2 regions of the Glutamicibacter sp. BS14 genome follow, and region 1 is predicted to be linked to the other one. Evidence: predicted binding sites of a transcription regulator. Region 1 holds the regulator's gene; the other holds the start of a gene.
The links. The regulator HspR, encoded in region 1, represses chaperone genes until heat shock. The targets are predictions, from matches to a motif close to AAGTTGAGTCNNNNNGACTCAACTT.

Region 1 (15,127 bases):
ATCTTGTGGGGCACCGCGTTTGGCGTTCTGGCTGCCCGGGGAATTAGCCTGATGGGCTAACCGGAACTCGCTGAAAGCGAACAAGCCGTCCTCGAACCAACGAGGACGGCTTGCTTTCCAGTGGCTATGGAATGCCAAGGGATTACTTGCGGCGTCCAAAAGCAAAATAGGCGATGGGGCCAAGGAAATTGATCATGCTGGCCGCTGCCCATGCCGGCTTTGGACCCTTGACTTGTTCGGCAGGGCGCTTGTGCAAATCCCGCAGTGCCGCAACCATCAAGGTCAGCTCGGCAATTGCCGCAGAGGCGACCGCGATCTTTCCGCCCGGTGGCAGATCCTGGAACTTGCGCTTCGTTTCCATGAGGTGGCTCCTAGCTGCCGCTTTTCCCGCCCGCTGGAAGCGTTGAAAGCGGATGAACGAAAAATTTTTTCAGGACGGGAATTATTCTCTCACCACCGCAGTTGAAATGAGCAGAACGCAAAGTTGAGTCACCTTCGCTCAAGTTGATTTGACAGCCGAAAGTGGCTGAGTAAACTTGAGTGCAGAACGCTCAATGAGGATAAATGTCCTCAGCGTTAGTACTTTCAACCAAGGCAAAGGAGAGTCATTATGTCGCGTGCCGTAGGTATCGACCTAGGAACCACCAACTCCGTCGTTTCCGTGCTCGAAGGTGGTGAGCCAACCGTTATCGCAAACGCGGAAGGCAACCGCACTACCCCGTCGATCGTTGCTTTCTCGAAGAGCGGCGAAGTCCTGGTTGGCGATATCGCCAAGCGCCAGGCCGTCAACAACATCGACCGCACCATCGCATCGGTCAAGCGTCACATGGGTACCGACTGGACCATTGACGTTGACGAGAAGAAGTACACCGCTCAGGAAATCTCGGCTCGTACCCTGATGAAGCTGAAGAACGACGCTGAGTCGTACCTGGGCGAGAAGGTCACCGACGCGGTGATCACCGTTCCTGCATACTTCAACGACGCAGAGCGCCAGGCCACCAAGGAAGCTGGCGAGATCGCCGGCCTGAACGTCCTGCGCATCGTCAACGAGCCAACCGCAGCTGCGCTGGCTTACGGCCTGGAAAAGGGCCAGGAAGACGAGCTCATCCTGGTCTTCGACCTCGGTGGCGGCACCTTCGACGTTTCCCTGCTGGAAGTCGGCAAGGACGACGACGGCTTCTCGACCATCCAGGTCCGCTCTACCGCAGGCGATAACCGCCTGGGCGGCGACGACTGGGATCAGCGCATCGTGGATTGGCTGCTGGCCCAGGCCAAGGCCAAGGGCGCGGACCTGTCCAAGGACAAGATCGCGCTGCAGCGCCTGAAGGAATCTGCTGAGCAGGCCAAGAAGGAACTGTCCTCGGCTACCAGCACCAACATCTCGCTGCAGTACCTCTCGGTGACCCCGGAAGGCCCAGTGCACCTGGACGAGCACCTCTCGCGTGCCAAGTTCCAGGACCTGACCAAGGACCTGCTGGAGCGCACCCGCAAGCCATTCAACGACGTCATCGCCGAGGCAGGCGTCAAGGTTTCGGACATCGCCCACGTGATCCTGGTTGGCGGTTCCACCCGCATGCCAGCCGTTGCCGAACTGGTCAAGGACCTGGCCGGCAAGGAAGCGAACAAGGGCGTGAACCCAGATGAGGTTGTCGCCGTGGGCGCAGCGCTGCAGGCAGGCGTGCTGAAGGGCGAGCGCAAGGACGTTCTGCTCATCGACGTCACCCCACTGTCCTTGGGTATCGAGACCAAGGGCGGCGTGATGACCAAGCTGATCGAGCGCAACACCGCGATCCCGACCAAGCGTTCGGAGACCTTCACCACCGCCGAGGACAACCAGCCTTCGGTATCCATCCAGGTCTTCCAGGGCGAGCGCGAGTTCACCCGCGACAACAAGGCGCTGGGCACCTTCGAGCTGACCGGTATCGCACCGGCTCCTCGCGGCATCCCGCAGGTTGAGGTCACCTTCGACATCGACGCCAACGGCATCGTGCACGTATCCGCCAAGGACAAGGGCACCGGCACCGAGCAGTCGATGACCATCACCGGTGGTTCCTCGCTGTCCAAGGAAGACATCGAGCGCATGGTCCAGGAAGCTGAAGCACACGCCGAAGAAGACAAGGCACGCCGCGAGGCCGCTGAGACCCGTAACGCCGCTGAGCAGGCTGCCTACTCCGTAGACAAGCTGATCAAGGACAACGAAGACAAGCTGCCTGAAGAGGTCAAGACCGAGGTCCAGGCTGACGTCGACGCCCTGAAGGCTGCCCTGGAGAAGCAGGACAACGACGACGAGGTCAAGGCCGCGTTCGAGAAGCTGCAGGCATCGCAGACCAAGCTGGGCGAGGCAATCTACGCCAACGCGCAGGCCGAGGGCGCCCAGGCTCCTGAGGGCGAGCAGGCACCGAACGCTGATGAAGACATCGTCGACGCCGAGGTCATCGACGAAGACGAAGCCGACAAGAAGTAAGGAGTTTAGGAATATGTCCGAGGCAAAGGACCAGAACGAGAACTCCGGCCAGGAGCCGGAGAACCAGCCAGAGGCCGCCAACGAGCAGCCAACCGCTGACGCCCTGGGTCAGGCCGAGGCGATCCTGAACGAAGCTGCTGCTGGCGCTGAAGCCGATTCGGCGCAGCCGGAAGAGGCCGGTGCGGTGGAAACCGAACTGCGCAACGACCTGCTGCGCCTGCAGGCCGAATACGTCAACTACCGCAAGCGCGTGGAACGCGACCGGGCCGTAGCGCGTGAAAACGCCGTGCAGTCCGTGCTCAACACCCTGCTTCCGGTGCTTGACGACATCGATGCGGCGCGAGCCCACGGCGACCTCGCCGACGGCCCGTTCGCATCGATCGCCAACAAGCTGGATGGAATTCTGGCTCAGCATGGCCTGGAGCGCATCAACGAGGCCGGCGTGGAATTCGACCCGAACATCCACGAAGCCCTGCTTCGCCAGGCTGTTGACGAGATTCCAGCCGACCACGTGGGACAGGTGCTGCGCACCGGTTACCGCAAGGGAACCATCATCCTGCGTGCAGCTCAGGTGCTGGTAGCAACCGGCGAATAGCCACGAATAGCACAATCGATACTGCCCACTGCCGAGTCTTCGACAGTGGGCAGTGTCGAATTGGCACTGAAAGGATGGGGCCCTGATGGCAAGTCAGGACTGGATCGAAAAAGACTTTTACGCCATTCTGGGCGTCTCCAAGGACGCCAGCGAGGCGGACATCAAGAAGGCGTACCGCAAGCTTGCGCGCAAGTACCACCCGGATACCAACCAGGGTGATGCGGCCGCTGAAAAGAAATTCAAGGACATCTCCGAAGCCAACTCGGTGCTTTCGGACAAGGAAGAGCGCGAGCAGTACGACGCGATCCGCGCCATGGGCGGCGGAGCGCGATTCTCTGCTGGTGGCGGACCGGGCGGCCCCGGCGGGCAAGCCGGCTTCGAGGACATCTTCTCCAACCTCTTCGGAGGCGGCGGAGCGGGCCCACGTGGCCGCGGCGGGCAGCCGGACTTCTCCGACCTCTTCGGTGGTGGCGGCGGTTTCGGTGGCGGCGGCTTCGGCCAGAGCGCACCACCGCGCAAGGGTGCTGACCGCACGGCGAGCACCACGATTTCCTTCTCCGGATCAATTAAGGGCACCACCATTGGCCTGCGCGAGCAGAATGGCGAGGTCATTGACGTGCGCATACCGGCGGGCATCAAGGATGGCCAGTCGGTGCGCGTGCGCGGCAAGGGCCAGCCTGGTGCTGCCGGCAACGGCGACCTGCTGGTCAAGGTCAAGGTCAGCGAGCACCCGTTCTTCAAGCGCGAAGAGAACAACATCCGCATCCACGTGCCGGTGACCTTCGCTGAAGCGGTGCTTGGAGCAAAGATCCACGTACCGACCCTGGACGGGGATTCCGTTGCGGTGAAGGTTCCCGCTGGATCCAACTCCGGGCGCACCTTGCGTCTGAAGGGCCGCGGCGTGAAGACCTCCAAGGCCACCGGCGATCTGCTGATCGTCCTGGATGTCGCGATTCCGCAGAACCTCTCGGATGCTGCAAAGAAGGCCGTGGAGGACTTCGCATCAGCCACCGAGGGCGAGGATCCACGAGTGGATTTGGCTGCCAAAGCCAAGCTCTGAACCCAATAGGCTGTCTTCCCTGCCCCGTCATCGAATTGGCTGGGCAGGGAAGATAGACTCGAAGGCAATAGGGACCGAATCCAAGGTCCTTGCAGAAAGGTGGTAGAAGCAACGTGAACGGGGAGTACCTGCGACCTGTCTTCGTCATTTCCGTCGCCGCGCAACTTGCAGACATGCATCCGCAGACGCTGCGCCAGTATGACCGCATTGGTTTGGTTTCGCCCAGCCGCCAGAGCGGAAAGCAACGCCGCTACTCGCAGCGCGACGTATCACTGTTGCGCCAGGTGCAGGCCCTGAGCAAGGAAGGCGTCTCGCTCGAGGGCATCAAGCGCATCCTGGACCTGCAAGATCAAGTCGCCTATCTGCAAACCGAAGTCAATGGGCTTCGCCAAGAACTTTCCGCCGTACGCCAGGGCCAATCTCGCATCTTCGCTGCGGGCACCGCTGGAGGCGACATCGTTTCGTTGGCTAGGGGCATGCGCCCTGAACGCCGTGAACCGACCGTGACGCTGTTTACCGCGCGCCGCGCTATCGGACGCTAGATCCGTCCGTGCCGGGCCAAGCGCGCTTCCAATTGGGTGCGCGCGGCAGGCCATTCGTGCGGGAGTATTGAGAACACCACCGTATCGCGCAGGGTGCCGCTCTTTGGATCATATTTGTGATTGCGCAGCACGCCATCCTGCTTAGCGCCGAGCCGTGCAATCGCGGCGCGTGAAGCGGCATTGTGCCAGTGCGTGCAGAAAGCCACTGAATAGCAATCCAGTTCCTCGAAAGCCCGGCGCAGCAGCATGAACTTGGCAGCTGGATTGATCCCGGTGCCTTGGGCTGGCATGGCCAGGAACGTTGAGCCGATTTCCACGCGGTGATTTGCCGCGTCGATATTCAAGTAAGTCGTGGCCCCCACCGCTTTGCCGGTGGACAGGTCGATGATCGCAAAGGGAGCCATCTCGCCAGTTTCCTGCAATGCCAAGCGGCGCTGGATATCCAAGCGCATGGATTCGGCCGATGGAGTGGTAGCAAACCACGCTTCATCCAACTGGCCGTTGGCTGCGAGCTGGATCAGATCCGGGGCGTGGTCCATTGACAATTGTTCTAGCCGCACCCCGGCATAGTCCATTCTCGGAGCTTGGGCGTAGTGCAGACTTTGCGCAGAAGAAGAGGCCATGGAATCCATCCTAGGGATTCCATGGCCTCTTCAATGCTTTATTTCGGCGACTAGCCGATGCGGGTGTACGCCAGATCGAAGACCAGACGACCAGCCTTGAGCGCCTTGCCTTCGAAGCTGGTCAGGATCCGGCGCTCGAAACGCGGGGCCCAGCCACCCTGGGCATCTGTGAATTCTGGCTCGGGGTCGAAGCCTTCCATGCCCTCGCGGCGCACCTTGGTCAGGTTGCTCTCAGTGCCGGACAGATTGCCATGATGCTGGTTCTCGAAGTCCGGATGGGCTTCGAGGACTTCGCGCATTTGCTCGGCGTAGTTGGACCAGTCGGTGGCCAAGCGCAGGGTGCCTCCCGGCTTGAGCACGCGGGAGACCTTGTCCAGGAACGAGGCCTTGATCAGGCGACGCTTATGGTGGCGCGGCTTGTGCCATGGATCTGAGAAGAAGATCCAGATCTCATCGGCGCTGTTCTCGTCCAGCATGACATCCAGAACCTCTGGGGCATTGGCCTGCACTGCGCGGACGTTGGTGATGCCGAAAGACTCGACCTTCAGCATCAGCTGGGCCAGGCCCGGACGGTAGACCTCAACGGCGAGGTAGTTGCGCTCGGGATCATCCTTGGCGGCGTTGGCGATGCATTCGCCCAGGCCGGTGCCGATCTCCACGATCAGCGGTGCGGTGCGTCCGAAAGCCTCGGCAGGATCGAGCTGGAAGTCATCGGCAACCGAAGTGTCGGCGATCTTGCGGGGCGGCTCAATGACGTACTGATCGGCATTGCGCTCCCAGGCGCTGGCACGGCGGCCCTGCAGGCGGTTGCCGCGGCGCACGAAGGATACCGGCTCGGCACGGAAAAGGTCTGGGTTCCTAGGGGCAGTGCCGTGGGCTGGGCGCTGCTGCTCGCTCGATTCGCTCATGATGATTAATCCTATCCGAGCAAGCTGCTTCGATGCTTGCCGAACGGTAGGGGATTGGACACCCCTAGAAGAAAATCGGGGGGATCCCCGATGGAGTAAAACAGGCAAAAGACAGAGAATATAACCATGACTGATTTAGTGCGCGGTATTCTCAACATTATTTGGCTGCTTTTCGGCGGCCTGTGGCTGGCCTTGGGCTACGTGTTGGCAGGCATCATCTGCTGCGTGCTGATCGTGACCATTCCATTCGGCATCGCCTCGTTCCGCATTGCCGGCTATGCGCTGTGGCCGTTTGGCCGCACCGTGGTCGACAACGGCCCGGTAGGCGCGTTCTCCACCCTGGGCAACATCATCTGGATCATTTTTGCTGGTATCTGGATTGCCGTTGGGCACGTGGTAACCGCGATCCCGATGTTCATTTCGATTATCGGCATCCCGCTGGGGATCGCAAACTTGAAGATGATCCCGGTTTCCCTGATGCCTCTGGGCAAGGTCATTGTGCCTTCGGACTATTTCATCGGCGGTGTTCGCCGCTAGGCTGCGCCAAGACAGCGAATGGCTGCCAACCCTTGATGGGGTTGGCAGCCATTCGCTTTATGTACGAACCTGATCAGCTCTTGAGGTACTCATCGTGCTGGCGGTGCGCTTCGGCGACCTCGACACGGATCTTGTCCACGTCCTTGGCCTTGTCGCGGTACTTCTTTTCCATGGTTTTCACATACGCTTCTTCCTCCACCAAGGCGCGGTAGATGCGTTCGCGTTCGACCGCGTCCGAGGTGTAGCTCAGGTCGTTGTAGCTGTTGGCATGGCGGCGCAGGTTGCCGATGGCAGTCTGGGCCTTGCCTGCCTTGCTGAACAGCGAAGCGAGAATTGTCAGCACCAGGACGCCGATAATGACGCTCAGCGACAGGCCGGTGCTGATTTCAATGACCATCACGTGCTCACCATCATTGATGAATGGCAAGTTGTTCTCGTGTAGTGCATGCAGGATCAGCTTCACGCCGATGAATGCCAGGATTGCTGCCAACCCGTAGGACAGGTAGATCAAGCGGTCCAGCAATCCGTCGAGCAGGAAGTAGAGCTGGCGCAGTCCCATGAGCGAGAAGGCGGTAGCCGTGAACACGATGTAGACGTTCTGGGTGAGTCCGAAGATCGCAGGGATGGAATCCAGAGCGAAGAGAATATCGGTACCGCCGATGGCCACCATGACCAGGAGCATCGGAGTCAGGACCTTCTTGCCATCGATCTTGGTGAACAGCTTGTCGCCGTCATAGTTGTCGGTAGTGTGGAATAGCTTCTTGGCGATCCGGATGATGAAGTTGTTGGCCTCATCGGATTCGTCATCCTTCTTCAGCAGGTTGCCTGCGGTCAACAGCAGGATCAGGCCGAACAGGTAAAAGACCCAAGCGAACTGGTTGATCAGCGCCGCGCCGACAAAGATGAAGGCGGTACGTGCGATCAGCGAGAAGACGATGCCGAAGAGCAGGACTTTCTGCTGGTCTTCGCGGGGTACGCGGAAGCTGGCGATGATAATCAGGAAGACGAACAGGTTGTCGACCGACAGGGCCTTCTCGGTAATGTAGCCGGCAAAGTACTCGGCACCCATGTCGATTCCGCCGAAGACCAGCACCAGCACACCGAAAACGAGGGCCAAGCCAACATAGATGCTGGACCAGATCGCTGCTTCACGCAGCGATGGAACGTGGGCCTTGCGGATGTGGAAGAAATAGTCGAAGGCCAGAAGGGCGAGAATCACGACAATCGTGATGCCCCAAATCATAGGGGAAACTCCCATAGGGATTCCTGCTTTCGTAAGTAGCGCGCGAACGCATCTGAGTAAGTCTCTTCACCGACCCCGGGGCTGGCCGCAAAACCCGGCAGGACCATGAAGTCCTGCGTATTGACGGATTCAACGATTATGAATACTCCCTTACGTTCTACCAGCTTATCCTGATGCGATGCTTCTGGAAAAATCTTGGTCCGTGGATGTCATGATGATCTGTAATGTACTTTGTCTTTGTGCAGTTGGGTAGGCGTCAATAGCAATTCGAAGAATGCACTTTGCTTGGAGCAACGTGGGCTAGGGGCAGGAACTAGGCGCTGCTAGAGCGACTTGTGCATCTTGATGCTGGTGGTTTCATATCCAAGCGATTCATAGAGGCCGCGAGCGCTCTGGTTGAATCCGAACACATTCAGCCCCAGGGTACGTGCGCCGTGGGCACGGGCGTATTCTTCGGCCAAATTCATGGCCTGGCGTCCGAACCCCTTGCCGCGGTGCCCGGGGTCGACAACTATGTCCCAAACCCACCATGAAGCCGGATCGCCTGAGGTGTCGTGGCCGATCCAGACATAGCCCACATCGCCGAAAATGCCATGCTCCAGGGTGAATACCGCATTGGTGCAACTTGGCAATCCGGTGGGAAAGGCCCGGGTCATGGCCCGGTCTGCATCTTCCTGCGCCTTGTGCTGGGAACTGCCAGCGGCAACAAGGTCCGATACGTACTCGGCGGTACTTCGTGCCATCCACGAATGGAATTCTTCAGCGGGAAGCGGGTGGAGTTCTAATGGCATGCCCGGAGTCTACCGGTTGAGGGCGGCACGCTATTTCCGCGCGGCCAGGATTTGTTCACGCAGGATATCTGCGTGTCCGCAATGCTGTGCCAGTTCACGCAGCATATGCAGCTGGATCCAGCGCAGCGGCAGCGGTCCACGCCGGTTGCCTGAGAAGACGTCATCTCCTGTTTTGCCTTCGACTGCTTGATGCGACAGTTCGATGGCTTGGGCATATTCGTGCCGAATCGAATCGATGGTGTCGGAAGCCTCCAAGTCGAATGATTTGCTGGGCGAAGAGGCAATGCCCAGCTCTGCACGGCTCCGGCCGGTGGCTGCTTCACCGAACCAGACCCGTTCCACGAAGATCGCATGTTTCACCAGCCCGAGCAGCGTGGTCTTGGATTCAACCAACTTCAATCTGGCTTCGGCTTCACTCAGTCCGCCGGTGCAGGAAAGCAGCATCTGCCGGTGCTGATCGATGAAAACTTGGACCATATCATCGTGGGTCAGTGAAAAAATGTCTTTGGAATCCGGGTTGGCCATGCCTTATCTTAAGTCGGCAAATCGTCAGTGACAAGGTATTTTGCCTCTGGGGCAAGTGAAATGGAAAATCTTTCGAAAATCTTGCTCTAGCTGGAATACGAAGAGTGCGAGTAGAGTTGAGTTAAGTACACTCAAGTTTATGGGTTCACCCAATTAGAGAAAGGATGCGCGTGGACACCAAACTCACCACTAAGAGCCAAGAAGCCCTCTCGGCTTCCGGGATGAACGCTTCAACCGCAGGCAATCCGCAGATTGAACCTGCGCACCTGCTGAAGGCCTTGCTGGACCAGCGCGACTCCGTCGCAGTCGCCCTCCTGAAGACCGCCGGATTGGATGTCGACGCGCTTTCGATCAAGGCAAGCGCTGTCATCAACGCATTGCCTTCCAGCTCCGGCAGTTCAGTGGCCCAAGCCCAGTACTCCCGACAGCTGCTGCAGGTTGTGAGCAACGCCCAAGCGGCTGCCGCAGAAATGGGGGACACCTATGTCTCCACCGAGCACCTGCTTATCGCCTTGGCATCAGACCAGACCAAGGCCGGCGACGCGTTGCGCGAATTCGGGGCCACCCGCGAACTGCTGGTGGGCACCTTGCCCACCATCCGCGGCGACCGCAAGGTCGATAATCCGGATCCGGAGGCCACCTTCCAGTCCCTGGAGAAGTTCGGCACCGACATGACCGCCCTGGCGCGCTCGGGCAAGCTGGATCCAGTCATCGGCCGCGACCGCGAGATCCGCCGCGTGGTCCAGGTGCTCTCCCGCCGAACCAAGAACAACCCCGTGCTGATCGGCGAGCCAGGCGTTGGCAAAACCGCTGTAGTTGAGGGGCTTGCCCAGCGCATGATCGCGGGCGACGTGCCGGAATCCCTGCGTGGCAAGACCCTGATCTCGCTGGATCTGGGCGCCATGGTCGCCGGCGCCAAGTACCGTGGCGAATTCGAAGAGCGGCTGAAGTCGGTATTGGAAGAGATCAAGGCTTCGGACGGCCAGATTGTCACCTTCATTGACGAGATCCACACCGTGGTCGGCGCCGGAGCCTCCGAAGGCGCCATGGACGCGGGGAACATGCTCAAGCCAATGCTCGCCCGCGGCGAGTTGCGCTTGATTGGTGCTACTACCTTGGACGAGTACCGCGAGAACATCGAGAAGGATCCCGCCCTGGAACGCCGCTTCGCACAGGTGTATGTCGGTGAGCCCAGCGTGGATGACACCATTGCCATCCTGCGTGGGTTGAAGGAGCGCTACGAGGCGCACCACAAGGTTTCCATTGCGGACTCCGCCTTGGTGGCAGCATCCACGCTGTCCAACAGGTACATCTCCGGCCGCCAGCTGCCAGACAAGGCCATCGACCTGGTCGATGAGGCCGCTAGCCGCCTGCGCATGGAGATCGACTCGGCTCCGGAGGAAATCGATGAGCTGCGCCGCGAGGTGGACCGGCTGACCATGGAGGAGCTGGCGCTGTCCGATGAAACGGATCCAGCTTCGGTGGAACGCCTGGATGCGCTGCGCAAGGACATGGCCGACAAGAAGGAACAGCTGGACGCGCTGAACTCCCAGTGGGAAGCCGAGAAGGCTGGCTTGAACCGCGTCGGCGACCTGAAGGTCAGGCTCGACGAATTACGCAGCCAGGCCGACAAGGCCCAGCGCGAGGGCGACCTGGAGCAGGCCTCTCGCCTGCTCTACGGGGAGATCCCAACGCTGCAGCAGGAACTGGATGCGGCGGCAGCTGCCGAAGCCGATAAGGCCGATACGCACACCATGGTTGCCGAGGAAGTCACCGCGGATGACATTGCAGAAGTCATCTCGGCGTGGACCGGTATTCCGGCCGGGCGCATGCTGCAGGGCGAAAGCCAGAAGTTGCTGGATATGGAAGAAATCATCGGGCAGCGCCTGATGGGGCAGAAGCAGGCTATTGCCGCTGTCTCTGACGCCGTTCGCCGTACCCGCGCCGGCATTGCCGACCCGAACCGGCCTACCGGATCCTTCCTGTTCCTGGGTCCTACCGGTGTCGGCAAGACCGAGTTGGCCAAGTCCCTGGCTGACTTCCTCTTCGATGATCCACGGGCGATGGTGCGGATCGACATGTCCGAATACTCGGAGAAGCATGCGGTTTCGCGCCTGGTCGGTGCCCCTCCGGGCTACGTAGGGTATGAAGAGGGCGGGCAGCTGACCGAAGCTGTGCGCCGCCGCCCGTACTCGGTGATTCTGCTGGACGAGGTGGAAAAGGCGCATCCGGAAGTATTCGATATCCTGCTGCAGGTGCTCGATGACGGGCGGCTGACCGATGGCCAAGGCCGCACCGTGGACTTCAGGAATACCATTCTGATCCTCACCTCGAATCTGGGTTCCCAGTTCCTGGTGGACCAGAGCATGGAAGACGAGGCCAAGAAGTCAGCGGTGATGAGCGTGGTCAATGCATCGTTCAAGCCGGAGTTCTTGAACCGTCTCGATGAGGTCATCCTCTTCGACCCATTGAGCATCGAAGAGCTGGGCAGCATCGTCAAGCTGCAGATCGACCTGCTCGCACAGCGCTTGGCCGACCGCCGCTTGAACCTGGAGGTGGATCAGGCCGCCAGCGATTGGCTGGCCCTGACCGGTTACGATCCTGCCTACGGCGCTCGTCCGCTGCGCCGCCTGGTGCAGCGCGAGATCGGAGACCGGCTGGCCAAGGAGATCCTGGCTGGAACGGTGCAGGACGGGGATACTGTAGGGGTCACCCTGGACGAAGTTGGCGACAAGCTCAAAGTTGCCAAGAAGGCCTAGGAGCCTGGCAATGGCGAGGGCGTGAACGGATGGAATCCCGTTCATGCCCTCGCCATTTTTCCTGAACGCAGACTTAGCTGTCGGTGGTCTCCTGTGCCTTGGACGGCTCCTCTTCGGAGTTCTCCGATTCTCCATCCGTAGAGCCCTCTGGCAGCAATGAGTTGCGGACGTCGCCCTCGGACAGGCTCAGGAAGCACGAAACGGTGCGGTCGCCCTGGCCCCAGGTGCTCTCCGAGGGACGCGAGAAGTGATAGGTCCAGGTGGAGTCCAGCCCTGCACGAGGATCCAGTGACACCGATTTGCACAGGTCTTCGGATTGGGTGAGCAGCACGTTGGCTCCCGGGTACTCCTCGCCAGTGACCTGGAAGATGCCGATCAGTTGGGCATTGTGGGAGGAATCACAGGTTACGACCGTCTGCGGATCCAGTGGTGAATTGAATCCGCGCAGGCAGTCGCCTTGCTCCAACTGGGTTGGAGGCATCTCGGTGGCAACAATGCCGTCGAGGCCTGGATTCTCGTTGCGCTCCACGTTGTTCGCAGTTGGCGAAGCAGGGGGATCCACTAGTCTCAACACCACGAAAACCACTGCCGCGGCCAGTGCGAGAACGGCGACAATCATCAAGGCCCATTGGGCACTTTGACGCTTGGGCTTCTCCGGTTCTGGCTGCAATGGCGGCAAAGCCGCCTGCGGCTCGGGCAGATTGTTTTCCACCACCTGTTGAGCTCCTTCGTGGTTGGGTCGGGCGATCGCTCGCCGGCTCAATACATAGTCGTTGGACTAATCGACAGTCTAGCGGTTTCGGAGGGTGTTGCATTCAGCGCTCGCCGGTGAATCGTGTTAACCTTTAATTACGAAAGAACTGATCACATATTCGGGGGCCTTCATCTTTTCAAGGTGGACCACCTCCCGACTCTACTGAAAAGAGGGGGTCACGCCATGGGGCGCGGCCGTCAAAAGGCTAAAGCACAGCGTCAGGCGCGAGATATCAAGTACTACTCGCCGTCCACTGACCTTTCGGCACTTGAACGCGAGTTGGGCGTTCAGTCCGATCATCATGCTCAGAACACTGAGCGTAATGATTCATCGTATGACGAAGAATATTCGGAATACGACGAGCTGACTAAGAAGTACTCGGGAGATGACGAAGACGAGTAGCCTCGTCTTCTGACGCCGGGAGTCCTTGGCTCAGAGTGCCACACCTTAAGCATTGAGTGGTACAGCTCTTCAGTACATTTTGCGACAAGCCGCAGCGACTAAGCTAAATTAGCTTTTAGTCGTTGCGGCCTTTGTCGTGCCCAGTAATTGTTAGGTGGAACGTGAGCACTCCAGAAGAGCTATCCATCCAGATGGCGCATCATTCGGCCATCCGGTCGATGCAGCGCATTGTCGAGCAGCAGGCACCTGAATCCCCGGAAGCTGAAGCGCGTGCCGGGGTGCGCCAAATGCTTTCCGCTGGCGGGGTCCTGGTGGTCACCGGAGCCGGTGTTTCTACCGATTCCGGAATCCCCGACTACCGGGGACCCAACGGTTCATTGCAGCGCCACCGGCCGATGACCTATCAAGAATTCCGATTCCGTCCTGAAGCCCGGCAGCGCTATTGGGCCCGTGGCTACGTCGGCTGGCGCCATATGGACAAAGCCGAGCCTAACCACATTCACCAGCGCTTGGTGCAGTGGGAAGAGCACGGGAAACTCAGTGGAATCATTACGCAGAACGTTGACGGGCTGCACCAGCAGGCCGGATCCAAACGGGTCATTCCGGTCCATGGCGACTTGTCGATCGTCCGCTGCCTGGACTGCGGGTACAGCGAGAACCGCAATGACTTTGATCTGCGCCTGCAGGCGGCCAACGAAGGCTATTTGGAAGCCGTGGAAATCGACCCCAGCGCGGTGAACCCCGATGGGGATGTGGAGCTGCCCCAGTATCTGGTTGACCGGTTCAACATGGTGGCCTGCTTGAGCTGCGGCTCGCTGGCCCTGAAGCCTGATGTGGTGTATTTCGGCGAGAACGTTCCGGTTGAACGCAAGGAACGCATTGCGGCACTGGAAGCGGAATCCACATCGCTCTTGGTGCTGGGCTCCTCCCTTGCAGTGATGAGCGGGTACAAGATCCTGTTGAACTTCGTCAAGCGGGATTTGCCGGTGGCGCTGATTACCAACGGCCACGTCCGCGGTGAACAAAAAGCAACCTGGCGCTGGCGTGTGCCTTTGGAGCACGCCCTGAAGCAACTGGACTAGCAGGCCGGTATTTCGTCCCGCAAGGGACACCAATGAAGCGTGCCAAATGCTGCTCTGGGCACTTAGCCCGGCAGGAAGCTCGCACTGGTGCAGCACCACCGGCAGCATTGCCTGGCGCCTGGAAGCCGGGCAAGAGGGCTCCGGTCAACCCTGCATCCCCATTCGCATGGCGATGGCGTTAAAGAACCGATGCGCCGCACTGGGATCAGTGCGGCGCATCGGCAAGGAAGCGGATCCTGCGAGTACTACTTGGCGTAGTTGCCGGTCAGCAGCACTGCGCCGCCGTCAACGCCCTTGGCTCCCTGGACGTAGTCCAGTCCGGCATCGGCTGCCGCTGGATCGATATTCTCGACGCCGCCCATGACCCAAGCTCCCATGCCAGCCTTGTTCAGCAGCTCTACGGCACGATCAGCTACAGCTGGATCAACAACAGCAACCATGCCCACACCCAGGTTCAGGGTGCGCTCAAGGTCAGGCTGTGGCACGTTGCCCAGCTGGGCGATGGTGGAGAAGACTGCTGGCAGGGACCAGGTCGAGCGGTCCACACGGGCCATCAGGCCCTGGGGCAGCACGCGAGCCAGGTTGGCAGCCAGGCCCCCACCGGTGACGTGGCTGAAGCCGTGCACGCCGAAGTTCTCGCCGTCGTTCAGCTCGCCCACCAGATCCAGGCAAGCGGTGGTGTAGATGCGGGTCGGAACCAGCAGTTCCTCGCCCAAGGTCTTGCCGAACTCTGCAACTTCGCGTTCCAGCTCCCACTTGGCGTGGGCGATGACGCGGCGCACCAGCGAGTAGCCGTTGGAGTGGATGCCCGAGGACGCCATGCCGATGACGACGTCGCCGGC
Region 2 (15,127 bases), 1.4 Mb from region 1:
AAAGGGTGCGAGAACTAATTCGAGTTCTCGCACCCTTTGCCGTTGCTTCATCGATTAGGAGCTGCGCGTGGCCAGCTCGGCGTCGTGCCATAGCAGGCGATCGAACCATGGGCCCCGCTTGGTTCGCCGGCCTTCACGGCCAAAGAATCTGCGGTTGCTTCTGCGTTGATCGCAGCATCTGCCGTCTTGCTATCAAAGCCGCCCTTAGGCTCCACGGCCAGGCCTTATTGTTGCCAAACAAGCGTATCTGCCTGGGTACTCATGCGCTCTCGCTTCCCAGACAGGAAATGCTCTCCATAGGCGCAACACCCCGCCACGCAGGCCCATTCCGACCTGAGGTGTGAGGCAGAACGCAGAAACACGGGCTGGGTTTAAGTTATAAAAGGTACGTTGCATTACTGACAGACAACGGCGTGCGATGGGGGCACAGCGCCGATGAAAGATCAGTCCGTTTACGCAATGCAACGTACCTTTTAATCACCCTCGGATCCTTAGTGATGCCACTCGCAAAACACCACCAAGTACCTTCCCGGTGATCGGTCTTCACCGATACATGTCTAATTTATCGCGTCCTGCGAAAATCCGAAATCATACTTTAGTAGGAGGGCAGGGGTCAGAACGGGATGCTTGCGCGCAGTGCCCAAACACCGTTTTCGGAACTGGTTGCAAACTTTCCACCAAATGCACGCATCCTGTCACCCATGCCAATCAGGCCTGTCCCGCCTTCGGGCAACCCACTCGCCTTCTTGTCGAAATTCCCCATCTGATTAGTAATTTCCAGGATGCCCTCTGCCCCTTGGACCGTGAGTTCGAAGGTGCACTTCCCGCCCAAGGCACCGTGCTTTATCACATTTGTTGTACCTTCTTGCATGACCCGATAAATCGCAGTCTGTGCAGAACGGGGCAATTCGGAAATTTTCTCGTCAGTGGTGGAGCTCACCTCGAAATTTGCCTCTTTTAGCCTCTGAACGAAAAGTTCTGCACCCTGAAGCGCGTAAACAGTAGTAGCGGCCGGCTTATCAATGCCCTGGGACGAGGGATCTGCCATGGTCCCATCAGCCCTCAGGACATTGAGCATCAGGCGTAAATCGTGCAAAGTCTCAGTACTCAGTTTGGCGATGACATCCAGAGCTTCGAGGGCCTTCTGCCCATCGTTTGCGAATTTCGCGGCCTTCGACTGCATGGCCACGACCGTGATGTCATGCGCGACAATATCGTGCAGATCCCGGGCAATGTTCTTTCGCTCCCGGTCGACAGCAAGACGAGTCTGCTCTTTGACCGTATGCATTTGCCGAAGAGCGAGCTCGTTCTTCTCGCGCAGCAAGTAAATATTCCTCGTTAAGAAGAACGCCATCGCCGTCAACGGGGCAATCCCGACAAGCAGAACCGCGTCTTGCCCGGACTGGATGCCGAACTGCACCATCCACGCTGCGGACAAGGTTAGGAATAAGGCCCTAACACTCATGGCACTGGCCGTAGCTGCCAGCGCCGAAAAAATCATGAATGAAACGACAGTCCAGAAGAACAAGGCGCCGTCCGTGAGGAAGAAATAGGCAACTGCCACAAACAATCCGACGGATACGGCAACCCAGCGAAGACCAAGCGCAAGAATTGCGCACAGTCCTACGCCGAGCAACGCGCCTCGAACCGAAATATCCGACGAACCACTAAATCCGTCTTCCAGCAGAGTCACGAACTCGCTACTGGAAACCGCGATCAGAACCGCAATACCAGTCCAAACAATGACACCCCGACCAGCGAAGAGCTTGGTCAGGGTGTCCTTTAGTCGTCCATTCATATGCCGAATAATTCCCGGCTCAGATGATCAAGTCAAATAAACCGCGTTATGGGCAGGCGACGCCGTAGCGTTTGCAGAACCACTCCGAGAAGGCTGAGCCAAAGCCAGCAGGAGTAGCAACGTTGCCACTGCTGGAGGCTGGAGAGCTCGCAGCAGATGCAGGAGCTGCCACGGCGGTCAATGGTGCCAGAACTAATGCTGCTACGGCCAGCATTTTCAAACCCTTCATAACAAACTCCACATCAGATCAACTTATATACTTTCAGGTGAACAGGCCAACATGAGGCCACCCGCATCGAATCAGAGGAATCAGATGGAACAAATAAAGGTCCTTATTGTCGATGATGAACCTCTAATTCGGCATGCGTTGGGCACAATCCTAGCAACAGACCCCGGAATTGTAACGGTTAATTCTGTTGAAAATGGACAGGCCGCCGTCGAGTATTGCAGCGGCAATCAAGTGGACGTTGTGCTCATGGATTTGCAGATGCCGATAATGGACGGGGTTAGCGCTACTAAAGCAATCAAATCTGCCGAAGACAGCCCCTCAGTGCTTGCCATTACCGCCTTTTCTTCGGACGACTATCTGGTTCCGGTACTGACCGCTGGGGCCAGCGGATACTTGGTAAAAGACTCTGAACCAGATGAAATTATTCATGCGATCCATGCCGTTCACCAAGGAACTGCAGCCATTTCCCCGTCGGTTTCTTCTGATCTAGTTTCTGCGGTTCGCGAAGCTTACCGGGATAATTCCCAAGACATTCAAGAACTGGCCTATGACTTGGGAATTACCAATCGGGAATTCGAGATTCTAAAACTGCTCGCACGCGGGCTAAACAATACCGAGATTTCAAGAACTCTGACTATTTCCGAAACCACGGTTAAAACCCATATGGCGAAGATTTTCGTTAAGCTGAATGTTCGCGATCGGGTCCAGGCCCTGGTTGCGGCCGCGCGTATGGGCCTTATCGAAATCCCGAAAGACTAGCGCCTGCTTTCCAGCTATTAGTGTGAAGTCAACCTCTTTGACACCTTGCCCGGCTGGTTCGGGAATATCTGCGCGCCATATGCGTTGAACATGAGCATAGACCGCTCAAGTTTCTATTAGGAGGCTCACTTGCCAGCATTTTTCGGCGCACCGTCAGATGGCTCGTTTGAGGAATTCCTCTCTCGATTCCTGTCTTCACGTGCCCAGGCAGCACGTCCCATCGACCTCACGCGCCTGCTTTCCGCCCGCACCCACGAAGCGGTAGCCACCGCGGCAGCGATTTCCCAGGAGCATGGCCACGACGAGATTGATTCGCTGCACCTCCTGATGGCCCTGCTGCGCACCGAACCAGTCGGCGAGCACCTGACCGCCATGGGTATCGACATCGAGGCTTTGAGTGCAGATGCCATCGCGCGCATGCCCAAGTCCCAGGAGAAGGGCGAGAAACCATCCCACCTATCGTCGGCAGCTCAGCGCAGCCTCTTTGACGCCTATCAGGTTGCTCGTAACTACGGTTCGACCTACATCGACCCTGATCATCTTTTCCTGGCCTTCGTTTTCAACCCGGAATCTCCGGTCAGCCAGCTCCTGGCGCAGCACGGCATCACCGGCCAGTCCTTGCAGCAAGCCGCCATGGAGCAGGCCCAGCGTGGCCAAAACGATGCCCAGAACCAGTCCGATTCCGAGTCCGACGTGTCCATGCTCGAACGCTACGGAACCGATCTGACCCTGCTGGCCTCCGACGGCCAGATTGATCCGGTGATCGGACGCAAGGAGGAACTGGATCAGGTTATTGAAATCCTGGCCCGTCGCACCAAGAACAACCCTGTGCTGATTGGCGAGGCCGGCGTGGGCAAGACCGCCATTGCCGAAGGCCTGGCCCGCGCCATCATCGATGACCAGGTACCAGCCCAACTGCGCAATGCGGCCTTGATCTCCATTGATCTTCCGGGCATGCTCGCCGGAACCCGCTACCGCGGAGATTTCGAGCAGCGGCTCACCGGCCTGCTCGACGAGGTAGCCGCAGCCGAGGGGCAGGTGCTGATATTCATCGATGAGATGCATCTGCTGGTCGGTGCAGGCTCTGGCGAGTCCGGCAATATGGACGCCGCAAATATCCTCAAGCCGCGTTTGGCGCGTGGCGAGCTGCACATGATCGGCGCCACTACGCTCGATGAGTTCCGCAAGGTGGAGAAGGACAGCGCGCTGGCTCGGCGCTTCGGCAAGGTTACTGTCGCCGAGCCGTCGGAGGAAACTGCACTGGCCATTTTGGACGGCCTGCGCGAATCCTACGAGGATCACCACCAGGTGCAGTACACCCCCGAAGCGCTCAAGGCCGCGGTGACGCTCTCTGCCCGCTACCTGAACGACCGCCAGCTTCCTGACAAGGCCATCGACTTGATCGATATCGCCGGTGCCCGGCGGTCCATCGCTGCCGGAGATGCCGAGGATGTGCAGTCCCTGCGTGCCGAAATGGTAGACGCCGAGCGTGAGAAGTCACGCGCTATCGGCGAGGAACGATTCGAAGAAGCTGGCGCATGGCGTGACCACATCGTGGAGATGACCGCGCGCATCAAGGCTGCTGAGGAGGCCGGCGATGCAGGGGTCACCCGGGTAGTGGATGAGAAGCAGATTTCGGAAGTGATCTCCCGATCCACCGGCATCCCCACCTCGCGGATCTCGGGAGATGACAAGGCACGTTTGGCTTCGCTGGAAGATTCCCTGCATGCTTCGGTCATCGGCCAGCACGATGCCGTTGCCGCTGTGGCACGCGCCGTGCGTCGCAACCGTACCGGAATGTCGCCAGCAGGTCGCCCCATCGGCTCGTTCCTTTTCCTGGGTCCCACCGGCGTCGGAAAGACCGAACTGGCCAAGGCTCTGGCTGCAAACCTCTTCGGTTCGGCCGAATCGCTGGTTCGCGTCGATATGAGCGAATACGGTGAGAAGCACACCGTGGCGCGCCTGATCGGAGCACCTCCGGGGTACATCGGCCATGACGAGCCCGGCCAGCTGACCGAGAAGATCCGCCGCAACCCGTATTCGGTCGTGCTGCTCGATGAAATCGAGAAGGCCCACCCGGACGTGTTCAACGTGCTGCTGCAGGTACTCGATGACGGCCGGTTGACCGACTCAGCCGGGCGCACTGTCGATTTCTCCAACACGCTGATCCTGATGACCAGCAACCTCGGCGGCGAGTACTTGGCCAACAAGGCCGGAAACTTCGGTTTCACCTCCGCCAATGCCACCAGCGAGGCTGGAGAAATCCGGGCCAAGGTCATGGGCAAGGTACGCGAGTTCATGCGCCCAGAGTTCCTGAACCGGCTGGACGAGGTACTGCTGTTCTCCAAGCTCTCGCAGTCCGAGATTGGCCAGATCGTCAAGCTGGTCATCGCCGAGACCGAAGCTCGCCTGGTGGACCAGGAGCTGAAGCTGGAGGTGAGCGACGCTGCCGTACAGTGGCTGGCAAACGAAGGCTACGACCCCGAGTTCGGTGCCCGCCCGCTGCGCCGGCTGGTACAGCGGAAGGTACAGGATGCCATTGCCGACCTGCTGATCAGTGATTCGCTTGCCGCTGGTGACACCGTTTCGGTGGACTACGCCGCTGGCATGCTGAAGGTGCAGAAGAAAGTCGAGATGCCGACTCCACCTGCTCACAACGAGCACGCGCCAAACTACTTCGATAGCTAGGCCGGCTTAGCCCATAAAGGGGCTTGCTTGCTCGGGACTTCCGTCCCGGCCAAGCAAGCCCCTTTTCTTCACTTAGAAAGTGCGCTAGTCAGCGGCAGAAATGCAGTCAACCTCTAGCTAAGCAGGAAGACTCCCGGTACCTTTGACTGCATGGCGAACATTGGAATGATCACCCTTGATGCCCTTGACGAGAAAGCTGCCTCGGCTTGGTGGAGGGCTGTTCTGGGCGGGAAATATCTGGGCCAGTACCCGGGGTTCACCATGATCAGCGTCCCTGGCTTCAGCGCTCGGTTGGGGTTCCAAAAAGTTGATGAGATCACTGCCGGCAAGAACCGGGTTCATCTCGACTTGGAAGCAAGCACCAGCCGCGAGCAGGAAGTCACCCGTTGCATGGCTGCTGGCGCAACACGCGTTGAGGACCACACCGAAGATCCCACTTTTGGCTGGACCATTATGCGCGATCCTTACGGAATCGTCTTTTGCATTTCCGACCCACACGAGGACTGAGGACATGTCGCTGTTCGCCAGGAAATCATCGGAGGCTTCGACTCACCGGGTGCAGATCCATTTTGCCCAGCCGATGACCGAACGCCTGCGCAAAGATCATGAGGCGGGCCTGCTCGATACATTGTTGCCCAAATACAAGTCTTCCGGAACCATCATCAGCGCCAAGACCACATTGGACGCGGCCGAGGAGCCGATCTCCAGCGACATTAACCTTGAAGTGGCCACCCCCGAACCGAAGAAGCTGTTTTCCGAATTGCTCTCTTCGCTCATCGATGGAGGACTGGGGCATGGTTCCTGGCTGATTATTGATGGACAACGCACCGAAGTAGGCGGCAGCGAGTACGTTTTGCTTCGAACCAGGCTTGGGGCCGAATCGGAATCGGATCTGGAGCCAACAGTCAGGGCCCTGCAGCATGCATTGGGTGACGGCGAAATCGGATGGCATGAGGATGTCTACTACCGGCATGATGGCCCGGTGTTCGTTTACAACGGCGACTCCGCCCAAGCCATCATCCACACATTGGAAACAGAACTGGTGAAGCATCCGTTGCTGGGCAACGCAGAGATCCTTTCGGTTTCCCCGCAACAGTAAAAGGACTCGATGGAACTCTCCACCACTAAGGTGCCTTCCGAGGAACAAATACTCTCGCTCTACAACGCGGTGGGCTGGAGCGCCTATACAGACAACCCAGACGTACTATTCGAAGGCCTGAAGAATTCAGCATGCGTAATCTACGCCTACGACGTAGACCACCAGTTAATCGGCCTTGTGCGCGTGGTCTCGGATAATGCCACCATCTGCTACGTCCAGGACATCCTGGTGCGTCCATCTACGCATCGCACCGGCGTAGGCCGTGCTTTGTTCTCTGCCGTACTAGTGAAATATGAGCATGTGCGTCAGCTGGTCCTGATCACCGATGATGAACCCTGGCAACGTGCCTTCTACGAATCCATGGGGCTCACGGAAGCGTCGGATTTCCGTCCCGGTGCGATCCGGACCTTTGCCAAATTCTCGTAACAGCTCTCCCTTCGCTGCCTGGCCTGTATAGACTGACCATTCATCGATAATGAGGAGTTATTCTTGCGCACCCGTTCGGTCATTGCCCTGTCATCGTTGGCTTTGCTTCTAGCAGGGTGCAATGCAGCTCCCGAACAAGCAGCGCCAGCCGATTCGACGGCGGCTTCCGTCGCTGGCTCCACTCCGGCGGCACAGCCCGCGGCCGAAACCGGTGAACCCGGTGAAACCGCCCCCGAGCCTGGACCCGCGGAGTTGGACGCCAACGCCAATTCGGGACAGGCCTGGGCAGATTCCAAAATTGAGATGTGGAAAGAAAACTCTGGCATCAAGTCCACCAAAGGCTTCTTGTATCCCTACAACCTAATGACTTCTTGGGAATCTCCAGCACCTGGTGCCATCAATATCTTCTTGGATAACAGCATGAAGTTTGGAACCCAGATGCGGGAAAGCTACGAAACCAACGAGGATGAGCTGCGCATGATGGGCCGAATCATGTTCGAAAGCGTAGGCGAGGCCTCGCCGGAATTGGAATCTGTCACCTTCGCTACTGAAGACGGCAATAACTCAGGAACTTTCACCCGGGCTCGTACTGGTGCCGATCCCGAGGACCGCAAAGCCTGGGCCTCGGAAAAGTACACGCAGTGGCTGTCCGCCATGAACGATACCTACAAATCCCTATGCGGCGCTGAAATCACTGAGCTGGAAATCTACCGCACATGCCTGCCCGCTGACCCCCACGCCTACGTTGAGAAAGTCGAGTCGCCTGCGCTTGGCGAACTCGTCGTCACCCTCGCAGACGGTCCATGGATCGACGGCGAATACGACGTGCCCGCATCGATCTTCGTCTCGGGAAATATGATGCTCAAGATCAACGAGCGTGCGGCAACCGGCGAAAAAGTTGAAAAGCTGACGGTACTGGCCAGAAATGGCGATGACACCGATACGGCACTCCGCAAGGACTGGGAAATGTAGTTCATTTCCTTTCATGATCAGTTGATGGGCCCTCAGCCCCTAGGGTGGTACCTATGACCCAAGAACTCTCCATTCCATACGAAGACCTGGAACTCAGCGCGCTCTGGGACCGAGCAAAGGCGGCGAAGGCCGTCATCGTGCTCGCACACGGTTCAGGTGCTGGAAAGGATCATGACTTCATGGCCGGCTTTGCGCTAGCCGCTGCGAATCTGGGTGCCAGCGTCCTGCGTTTTAATTTCCCCTACATGGATGCTGGAAAGAAGTTTCCCGACAAAGCGCCAGCTGCGGTCGCAGTGTGGCACCAGGTCCGCCGTTGGGTTGAAGAACACTTGGCTGAAGGCCTGCCAATCTTCACGGCAGGAAAGTCCTTTGGCGGGCGCATCGCTTCCCTGTCAGTTGCCGAGGGCATGCCCTCGGCAGGGTTGATCTTCCTGGGGTACCCGTTGCACGCGCCTAAGAAGGAAGAGAAGCTACGCGATGAGCATCTCTACCCGATTGCGGTGCCGATGCTTTTCCTCGAAGGCACCCGAGATCCCTTTGCCAACCCCGAAAAGATGGAAGAAGTCGCCAGCAAGCTGAACGAGCACAGCGAACTTTCCTGGTTCGAAGGTGGCAACCATTCCTTCAAGGTAGCCCGCTCCGGCCGCACCGTTGCCCAGGATGGCGCGTGGCTGGCGAAAACTGCTCTTGCCTTCATCTCCAAGCACATCGCATAGTCCAACGGTCCTAGTCCACCTGCTTTTCCAGGAATCGGTAGACCTCGGTTTCATCTACTCCGGGAAAGGCTCCGGTTGGCATGGCCGCCAGCAAGTGGGTATTGGCGCGCGTAGCCGGCCACGCATTGCCGAACCACTGGCTGGATAGGTCAGCAGGTGGACGGCGGCAGCAGTTCTCGTCCGGGCAGGTGGATTGGCAGCGCTCCTTGGTATCCCGCCCGCGGAACCACTTCACATGCTCAAAAGGCACGCCAATGGACAAGGAATACAGTCCCGAGGAATGGCGCTCGGTGCGCGCCGTGCACCAGAAGGTCCCATTGACGGTATCGGTGTACTGCTCGAAGGAACGGAACTTATCCATCTGCTCGAAGACCACGCGACTTGTCCAATACCGGCAAATGGTTTGTCCTTCAATGGCACCGGTGTGATCGGCTGGAAAGTTCACTCGGTCATTCTCATAAGCCTTGTGCAAGATGCCCGATTCGTGGACCTTCTGGAAGTGGCAGGTCATCCCCAGATGCTCGGTGGCAAGGTTGGTGAACCGGTGGGCTGCGGACTCATAGGACACGGCGAAAGCATCGCGCAGATCCTCGATGGCCAACTCACGGTTGTTCTTAGCTCGCCGCAAGTAGTCCACCGTGGACTTTTCCGGCATCATCAACGCCGCGGCAAAGTAGTTGGTCGCGACCCTCTGCGAGAGGAAATCGAAATAATCGGTTGGAGTCCTATGACCCAATACGTGATGCCCTAGCGCCTGCAGCAACACCGAACGAGGATCATGTTCCGAGCGGTTCGCCTGCGTCAGATAGATACGCTTGTTCTTCTGGTCAGTCACCGAACGCGTGGAATGCGGAAGATTGCCAACAAAGCGCAGGCTGAATCCCAGATGCTCGGCGATATCTGCTGCACGATGATGCGAGAGCGGCCCTGAATCGTGGCCAACTGCAGAGAGGACTTTGGCGGCTTCCTGCTCGATATCCTTGTAGTAGTTGTTGCGTTGGCGCATCTCATGGCGCAACGCGGTATTGGCCCGACGGGCTTCTTCAGGGGTCGCGGCCTGCTCGTTCAGGCGGCGTTCCAATTCATGCTGCAGTCCCACCAGGGATTCCAGGACGTCCATGGGCAGACGCGTGCCAACACGAACGGTAGGCAATCCCAAGGACTCGTACAGTGGACCGCGTTGGGCACGTTCCAATTCGATCTCCAAAGCAGCACGGCGCGATGGCGGTTCGGTGCCCAGCAGATCGTCGACGCCAACCCCCATGGCTCCAGCCAGGGACTTAAGCAGCGATAGCTTCGGTTCGCGCTTGCCGTTTTCAATCAGCGACAACTGGCTCGGCGCGGTGTCAACGAGCGCCGAGACATCATCCAAGGTCAGTTGCTTGCCCTTGCGCAGAAAGCGGATTCTGCGGCCGAGAGCAATGGCGTCGAGTTCTGTATCTTCGCTGCCAGCGCCATTGCCGGCTGAGTTCACTGAGCGATTCCATGTGGTTGCAGTCACATGACAAGGTTATGCCAAGGATCGTGAAAATTTCTAGATCTTCCGGATTCAACCCGTAATTCAATCGCCCAGCAGTGACGCGGAAGCAAATATTCACGGTTCTTTCCTTACTTCCCCGGCGAGCTACTCTCAACAAATGCACAGCCTTTCTGCGGAATCTTCAGCGAAGCGCAAACGTTGAAACTACAAAGAGATCCCGCAAGGAGCACCATGCACGCAGTCTCCACCCGCCCCCTACCGGCCCCGCGCCATGCCCACGATCCACCCCGGACTTTGGTCATCGTCGGCACCGATGGCGCAGGCAAAAGCACCACTATTGAAGCTTTAGTACAGCAGCTGCGCAACGATCGCATTCAGGCTCGTAGGCTCGCAAACGTCGCCGCGCGGAGCTGGCTTACCAAATTCTCTCGCACCCTGGGAATCACGTTCCCGACTTTCACCCAGGATTTCTTCGAAACTTCCATTCGCAGCTTCAATGTTGCCCGCAATATGCTTTTCGCGGCCCGCTCTCCCGGACTCAGCGTGATGGACCGGCACCTGTATTGCCAATTAGTGCTGCGGCGCTTACGCGGCCATCCTCCGGGACTGCTCCTCCCCTGGCTTGCGGCGAAAAGTACCGAGCACGCGAGAATTGTCCTGCTCGACATCGACCCCATCCTTGCCTTTGAGCGGATCAATTCCCGCGGCAAAGACGACGAAAGCATGGAGTATCTCAGCGAAAGTCGAAATGAGTATCTGCGCCTTGCGCAAGTGCACGGTTGGATCACCCTTGATGCCTCGCTGCCCACATCCCAGCTGGTCGAACAACTTCGCTTGGTCATCGGCAAGTAGACTCGTCCCATGAGCGAAGCACAAGCATCTTTTGCACCGGGTTCCATTCTCGAATTGGCGCAAAGCACCAAGAAGCAATGGGAGCTGGGGCAGGTCCGGCTCATTGCGAGCGGCATTCTGGCGCAGGACGGAACGTTGCGGTCCAGCGAACTGCGGGAAGCAACCTGGCAACTGTCGATTCGCTCTATCGAGAAATCTGCAGCCTTTACTCCGTCGCCTTTGGCTCAAGTCTTCACGTTGATCGCCGGCGATTTCGTGCAACTGGATGTAGACGGGCAAGAGCACGGATTGGAACCGCTGCGCCCGTTGAAATTCGAAACGGAAAATCCTGTCCAGGCGAGCCAGCCCGCCGAAGAACTGCTCATCGTGCACGTGGCCGCCGTTCCAGAGCAGGTACGAGCCACCGTTCGCATTGTCGAGCTGTCCAAAAAGCGCGAGCAGTACCTCTTTGATGGGCAACTGGGCCTTTTGGTCCAGGGCTCCGCCAAGCTCTTGCTCGGCGACAGCGAAAAGTCGCTGAACCTGCGTGACACCGTCGTTGGCTCTGACGCCGGTAACCCACGCATCTCCGGCCGCGGTTTCATGGCTGTGGTTTCTTTCGACCAGCCCTAGCCCGTTCCGGCTCAATCAGCCATGGTCGCAAGATCCATAAATCTTCGCACTCAGAAACTGCACTGCCGGCCAAGAATATCGGCCATAGCGACAAGTCCAGGCCCCCATCTGGCAAAAGCCAGCTACCAGTCCAGACTCTGATACTTCACGTTTTTTGGCCTGCTGCATAATGCCCTCCATGGCGAATCAGCACCTGCGGTTTCCATAAAATCCCAGATCATCAGTGATTCGCCGATTCTCGCAGACCCCGGAATCGGTCTGCTTTGGCTTCGCCCTTATCCAGGCTTGCTGTTAAATTTCACTCTTCTTCGCTAGGGATTGATTCAATATCGGCAAATTTCCATGCCTTGACTCAGATTCAGCGCAAGAAGCGATAAATTTCCATTTTTGTGAAGAAGTGAAAATCTTAATTCAAAAAACCTCTGTTGAAGCCCTCGCACCTGCGGAAAAGTAGTTGTCACGAAGAAGTTCACAAGATCACCTTCCGATCGACATGAACCCGCAGCTTGTGCGAAGGAGCCGAAGCAATGACTACTGAAAACACCAACGAAACCTCGATCGACAACCGCATCGCAGCCATCGAGAGCGACTGGGAAAACAACCCCCGCTGGAACGGCGTAACCCGCGACTACAGCGCTGCCGACGTCGTGAAGCTCCAGGGCCGGGTCCAGGAAGAGCACACCTTGGCCAAACGCGGATCCGAGAAGCTGTGGAAGCAGCTCACCGAGGAAACCCCCACCGGCGGCTACACCAACGCGTTGGGCGCACTGACCGGCAACCAGGCAGTGCAGCAAGTCAAGGCCGGCCTTCGAGCCATCTATCTTTCGGGCTGGCAGGTAGCAGCAGATGCCAACTTTTCAGGCCAGACCTACCCGGACCAGTCGCTGTACCCGGCCAATTCGGTTCCCCAGGTCGTGCGCCGCATCAACAACGCATTGCAGCGTGCAGACCAGATCGAGTTCTCCGAAGGCATCCAGACCGTCGAAGACTGGATGGTCCCCATCGTCGCTGATGCAGAAGCCGGCTTCGGCGGCCCGCTGAACGCCTACGAACTGATGAAGTCCATGATCACCGCTGGCGCATCGGGCGTCCACTGGGAAGACCAGCTGGCCAGCGAAAAGAAGTGCGGCCACCTCGGCGGCAAGGTGCTGATCCCGACCCAGCAGCACATCCGCACCCTGAACGCGGCCCGCCTGGCCGCCGACGTGGCTGGCACCCCTTCCGTAGTTATCGCCCGCACCGACGCTGAAGCGGCAACGCTGATCACCTCGGATGTCGATGAACGCGATCAGCAGTTCATCACCGGCGAGCGCACCCCGGAAGGCTTCTACAAGGTCACCAACGGTATCGAGCCATGCATCGCCCGGGCCAAGGCCTACGCACCGTACTCGGACCTGATCTGGATGGAAACCGGCACCCCTGACCTGGAGCTGGCCCGCAAGTTCGCCGAAGCGGTCAAAAAGGACTTCCCGGACCAGATGCTTTCCTACAACTGCTCGCCGTCGTTCAACTGGAAGAAGCACCTGGACGATGCGACCATCGCGAAGTTCCAGCGCGAACTAGGCGCCATGGGCTTCAGCTTCCAGTTCATCACCCTGGCCGGATTCCACGCATTGAACCACTCGATGTTCGACCTGGCCTCCGGCTACGCGAAGGACGGCATGAGCGCCTACGTCGAATTGCAGGAACGCGAATTCGCTTCCGAGGCCGCCGGCTACACCGCCACCAGGCACCAGCGCGAAGTCGGCACCGGCTACTTCGATGCGATCTCCACGGCGCTGAACCCTAACGCCTCAACCCTGGCCTTGGTGGGATCCACCGAAGAAGGCCAATTCCATTAGACCCTGATGGGTCGATGGTGCTAGCCGGCAAAGGCGCCGGCTAGCACCAGCACCATTTCCAAGATTTTTAAGGACGCTGCCATGAACTCCCCCATCACCCTGAACAACATCACCATTACCGCTATCCCCGTTCGCTACCAGGAGCAGATCCTGACCAGCGAGGCCCTGGACTTCCTTTCGGCCCTGCACACCGCATTCGAACCGCGCCGTGCCGAGTTGATGCAGCGCCGCCAGGTCAACCGGGCGCGCATTGCCAATGGCCGCGATCCGAAGTTCCTGGACGAGACCCGCGCTATTCGCGAAGACGATTCATGGCAGGTCGCCCCGATCGCTCCGGGGCTGGAAGATCGCCGGGTGGAAATCACTGGCCCGATCGAACGCAAGATGGCTATCAATGCGCTGAATTCCGGGGCCAAGGTCTGGCTGGCCGACATGGAGGATGCTTCCTCGCCAACCTGGCAGAACGTCATCAAGAACCAGGTCAACCTGATCCGGGTGCTGGATCAGGACCTGGACTTCACCGCGCCGGATGGCCGCGAGTACAAGCTGAACAGCTACGATCTGCAGCAGCTGCCAACCATCGTGGTTCGTCCCCGCGGCTGGCACCTGCCGGAGAAGCACCTGCTGGTTGCCGGCACCCCGATGTCCGGTGCGCTGGTGGACTTCGGACTGCACTTCTTCCACAACGCCAAGCGCCTGCTGGCAGCCGGACGCGGCCCGTACTACTACCTGCCGAAGCTGGAGAACCATCTGGAAGCACGGTTGTGGAACGACGTGTTCAACATGGCCCAGGATCTGATGGATATCGAGCGCGGCACTATCCGTGCCACCGTGCTGATCGAGACCATCACCGCCGCATTCGAGATGGAAGAGATCCTCTACGAGCTGCGCGAGCATTCCTCGGGGCTCAATGCTGGCCGCTGGGATTACATCTTCTCGATTATCAAGAACTTCCGTTCCCGCGGACCGCGCTTCGTCTTCCCGGATCGCGACACCGTGACCATGACCGCCCCGTTCATGCGGGCCTACACCGAGCAGCTGGTGCGTGCCTGCCACCGCCGCGGGGCTTCGGCCATCGGCGGGATGAGCGCATTCGTTCCCAACCGCAAGGACGCCTCGATCAACGAGCTGGCCTTCGGCAAGGTCCGCGAGGACAAGGCCCGCGAAGCAGCTGATGGCTTCGACGGCTCCTGGGTTGCCCATCCCGACCTGGTTTCGGTTGCCCGGGAGGTGTACGACGAGGTGCTCGGCGAGAACCCCAACCAGTTGCAGCGCACCCGCGAAGATGTCGAGGTTTCCGGCCCGGCCCTGCTGAACATCGAGAGTGTCACCGGCAAGATCACCGAACGCGGCATCCGCGACAACATCGAGATCGGCATCCGCTACATCGAGTCCTGGCTGCGCGGCAACGGTGCTGTGGCGCTGCGCAACCTGATGGAAGATGCTGCTACCGCCGAGATCTCCCGTTCGCAGCTGTGGCAGTGGATCCACCAGTCGGCGATCACCGATGAGGGCGAGATCATCACCCGTCGCTGGGTCCAGGAACTGGCCGAGGAGACCATGGAGGGGTTGGAGCGCTTCGAGGGTGATCGCTTCGAGGAAGCCGTGGAAATCTTCGAAGCTTGCGCCCTGCGCGATGACTTCCCGACCTTCCT

Region 2: a site for HspR is predicted at 2,874-2,898, ahead of AC1Z36_RS00915 (ATP-dependent Clp protease ATP-binding subunit). Genes of this name have one in related genera too.

What each region holds. Positions count from the first base shown of each region.
Region 1 covers NZ_CM167801.1:1,546,530-1,561,656, forward strand. The annotation lists gene AC1Z36_RS07285 (small multi-drug export protein) at 1-60, shown strand, start outside; gene AC1Z36_RS07290 (PLD nuclease N-terminal domain-containing protein) at 143-361, opposite strand; gene dnaK (molecular chaperone DnaK) at 611-2,464, shown strand; gene AC1Z36_RS07300 (nucleotide exchange factor GrpE) at 2,478-3,059, shown strand; gene AC1Z36_RS07305 (DnaJ C-terminal domain-containing protein) at 3,145-4,119, shown strand; gene AC1Z36_RS07310 (heat shock protein transcriptional repressor HspR) at 4,233-4,661, shown strand; gene AC1Z36_RS07315 (GNAT family N-acetyltransferase) at 4,658-5,284, opposite strand; gene trmB (tRNA (guanosine(46)-N7)-methyltransferase TrmB) at 5,335-6,192, opposite strand; gene AC1Z36_RS07325 (YccF domain-containing protein) at 6,319-6,729, shown strand; gene AC1Z36_RS07330 (TerC family protein) at 6,803-7,987, opposite strand; gene AC1Z36_RS07335 (GNAT family N-acetyltransferase) at 8,296-8,763, opposite strand; gene AC1Z36_RS07340 (DinB family protein) at 8,794-9,288, opposite strand; gene clpB (ATP-dependent chaperone ClpB) at 9,459-12,047, shown strand; gene AC1Z36_RS07350 (septum formation family protein) at 12,121-12,762, opposite strand; gene AC1Z36_RS07355 (DUF3073 domain-containing protein) at 12,985-13,203, shown strand; gene AC1Z36_RS07360 (Sir2 family NAD-dependent protein deacetylase) at 13,395-14,285, shown strand; gene purM (phosphoribosylformylglycinamidine cyclo-ligase) at 14,531-15,127, opposite strand, start outside.
Region 2 covers NZ_CM167801.1:188,022-203,148, forward strand. The annotation lists gene AC1Z36_RS00905 (sensor histidine kinase) at 614-1,798, opposite strand; gene AC1Z36_RS00910 (response regulator) at 2,112-2,786, shown strand; gene AC1Z36_RS00915 (ATP-dependent Clp protease ATP-binding subunit) at 2,916-5,474, shown strand; gene AC1Z36_RS00920 (VOC family protein) at 5,625-5,981, shown strand; gene AC1Z36_RS00925 (hypothetical protein) at 5,986-6,573, shown strand; gene AC1Z36_RS00930 (GNAT family N-acetyltransferase) at 6,583-6,999, shown strand; gene AC1Z36_RS00935 (hypothetical protein) at 7,252-7,971, shown strand; gene AC1Z36_RS00940 (alpha/beta hydrolase family protein) at 8,025-8,687, shown strand; gene AC1Z36_RS00945 (helix-turn-helix transcriptional regulator) at 8,698-10,188, opposite strand; gene AC1Z36_RS00950 (nucleoside/nucleotide kinase family protein) at 10,399-11,019, shown strand; gene AC1Z36_RS00955 (HutD family protein) at 11,029-11,631, shown strand; gene aceA (isocitrate lyase) at 12,159-13,472, shown strand; gene aceB (malate synthase A) at 13,554-15,127, shown strand, end outside.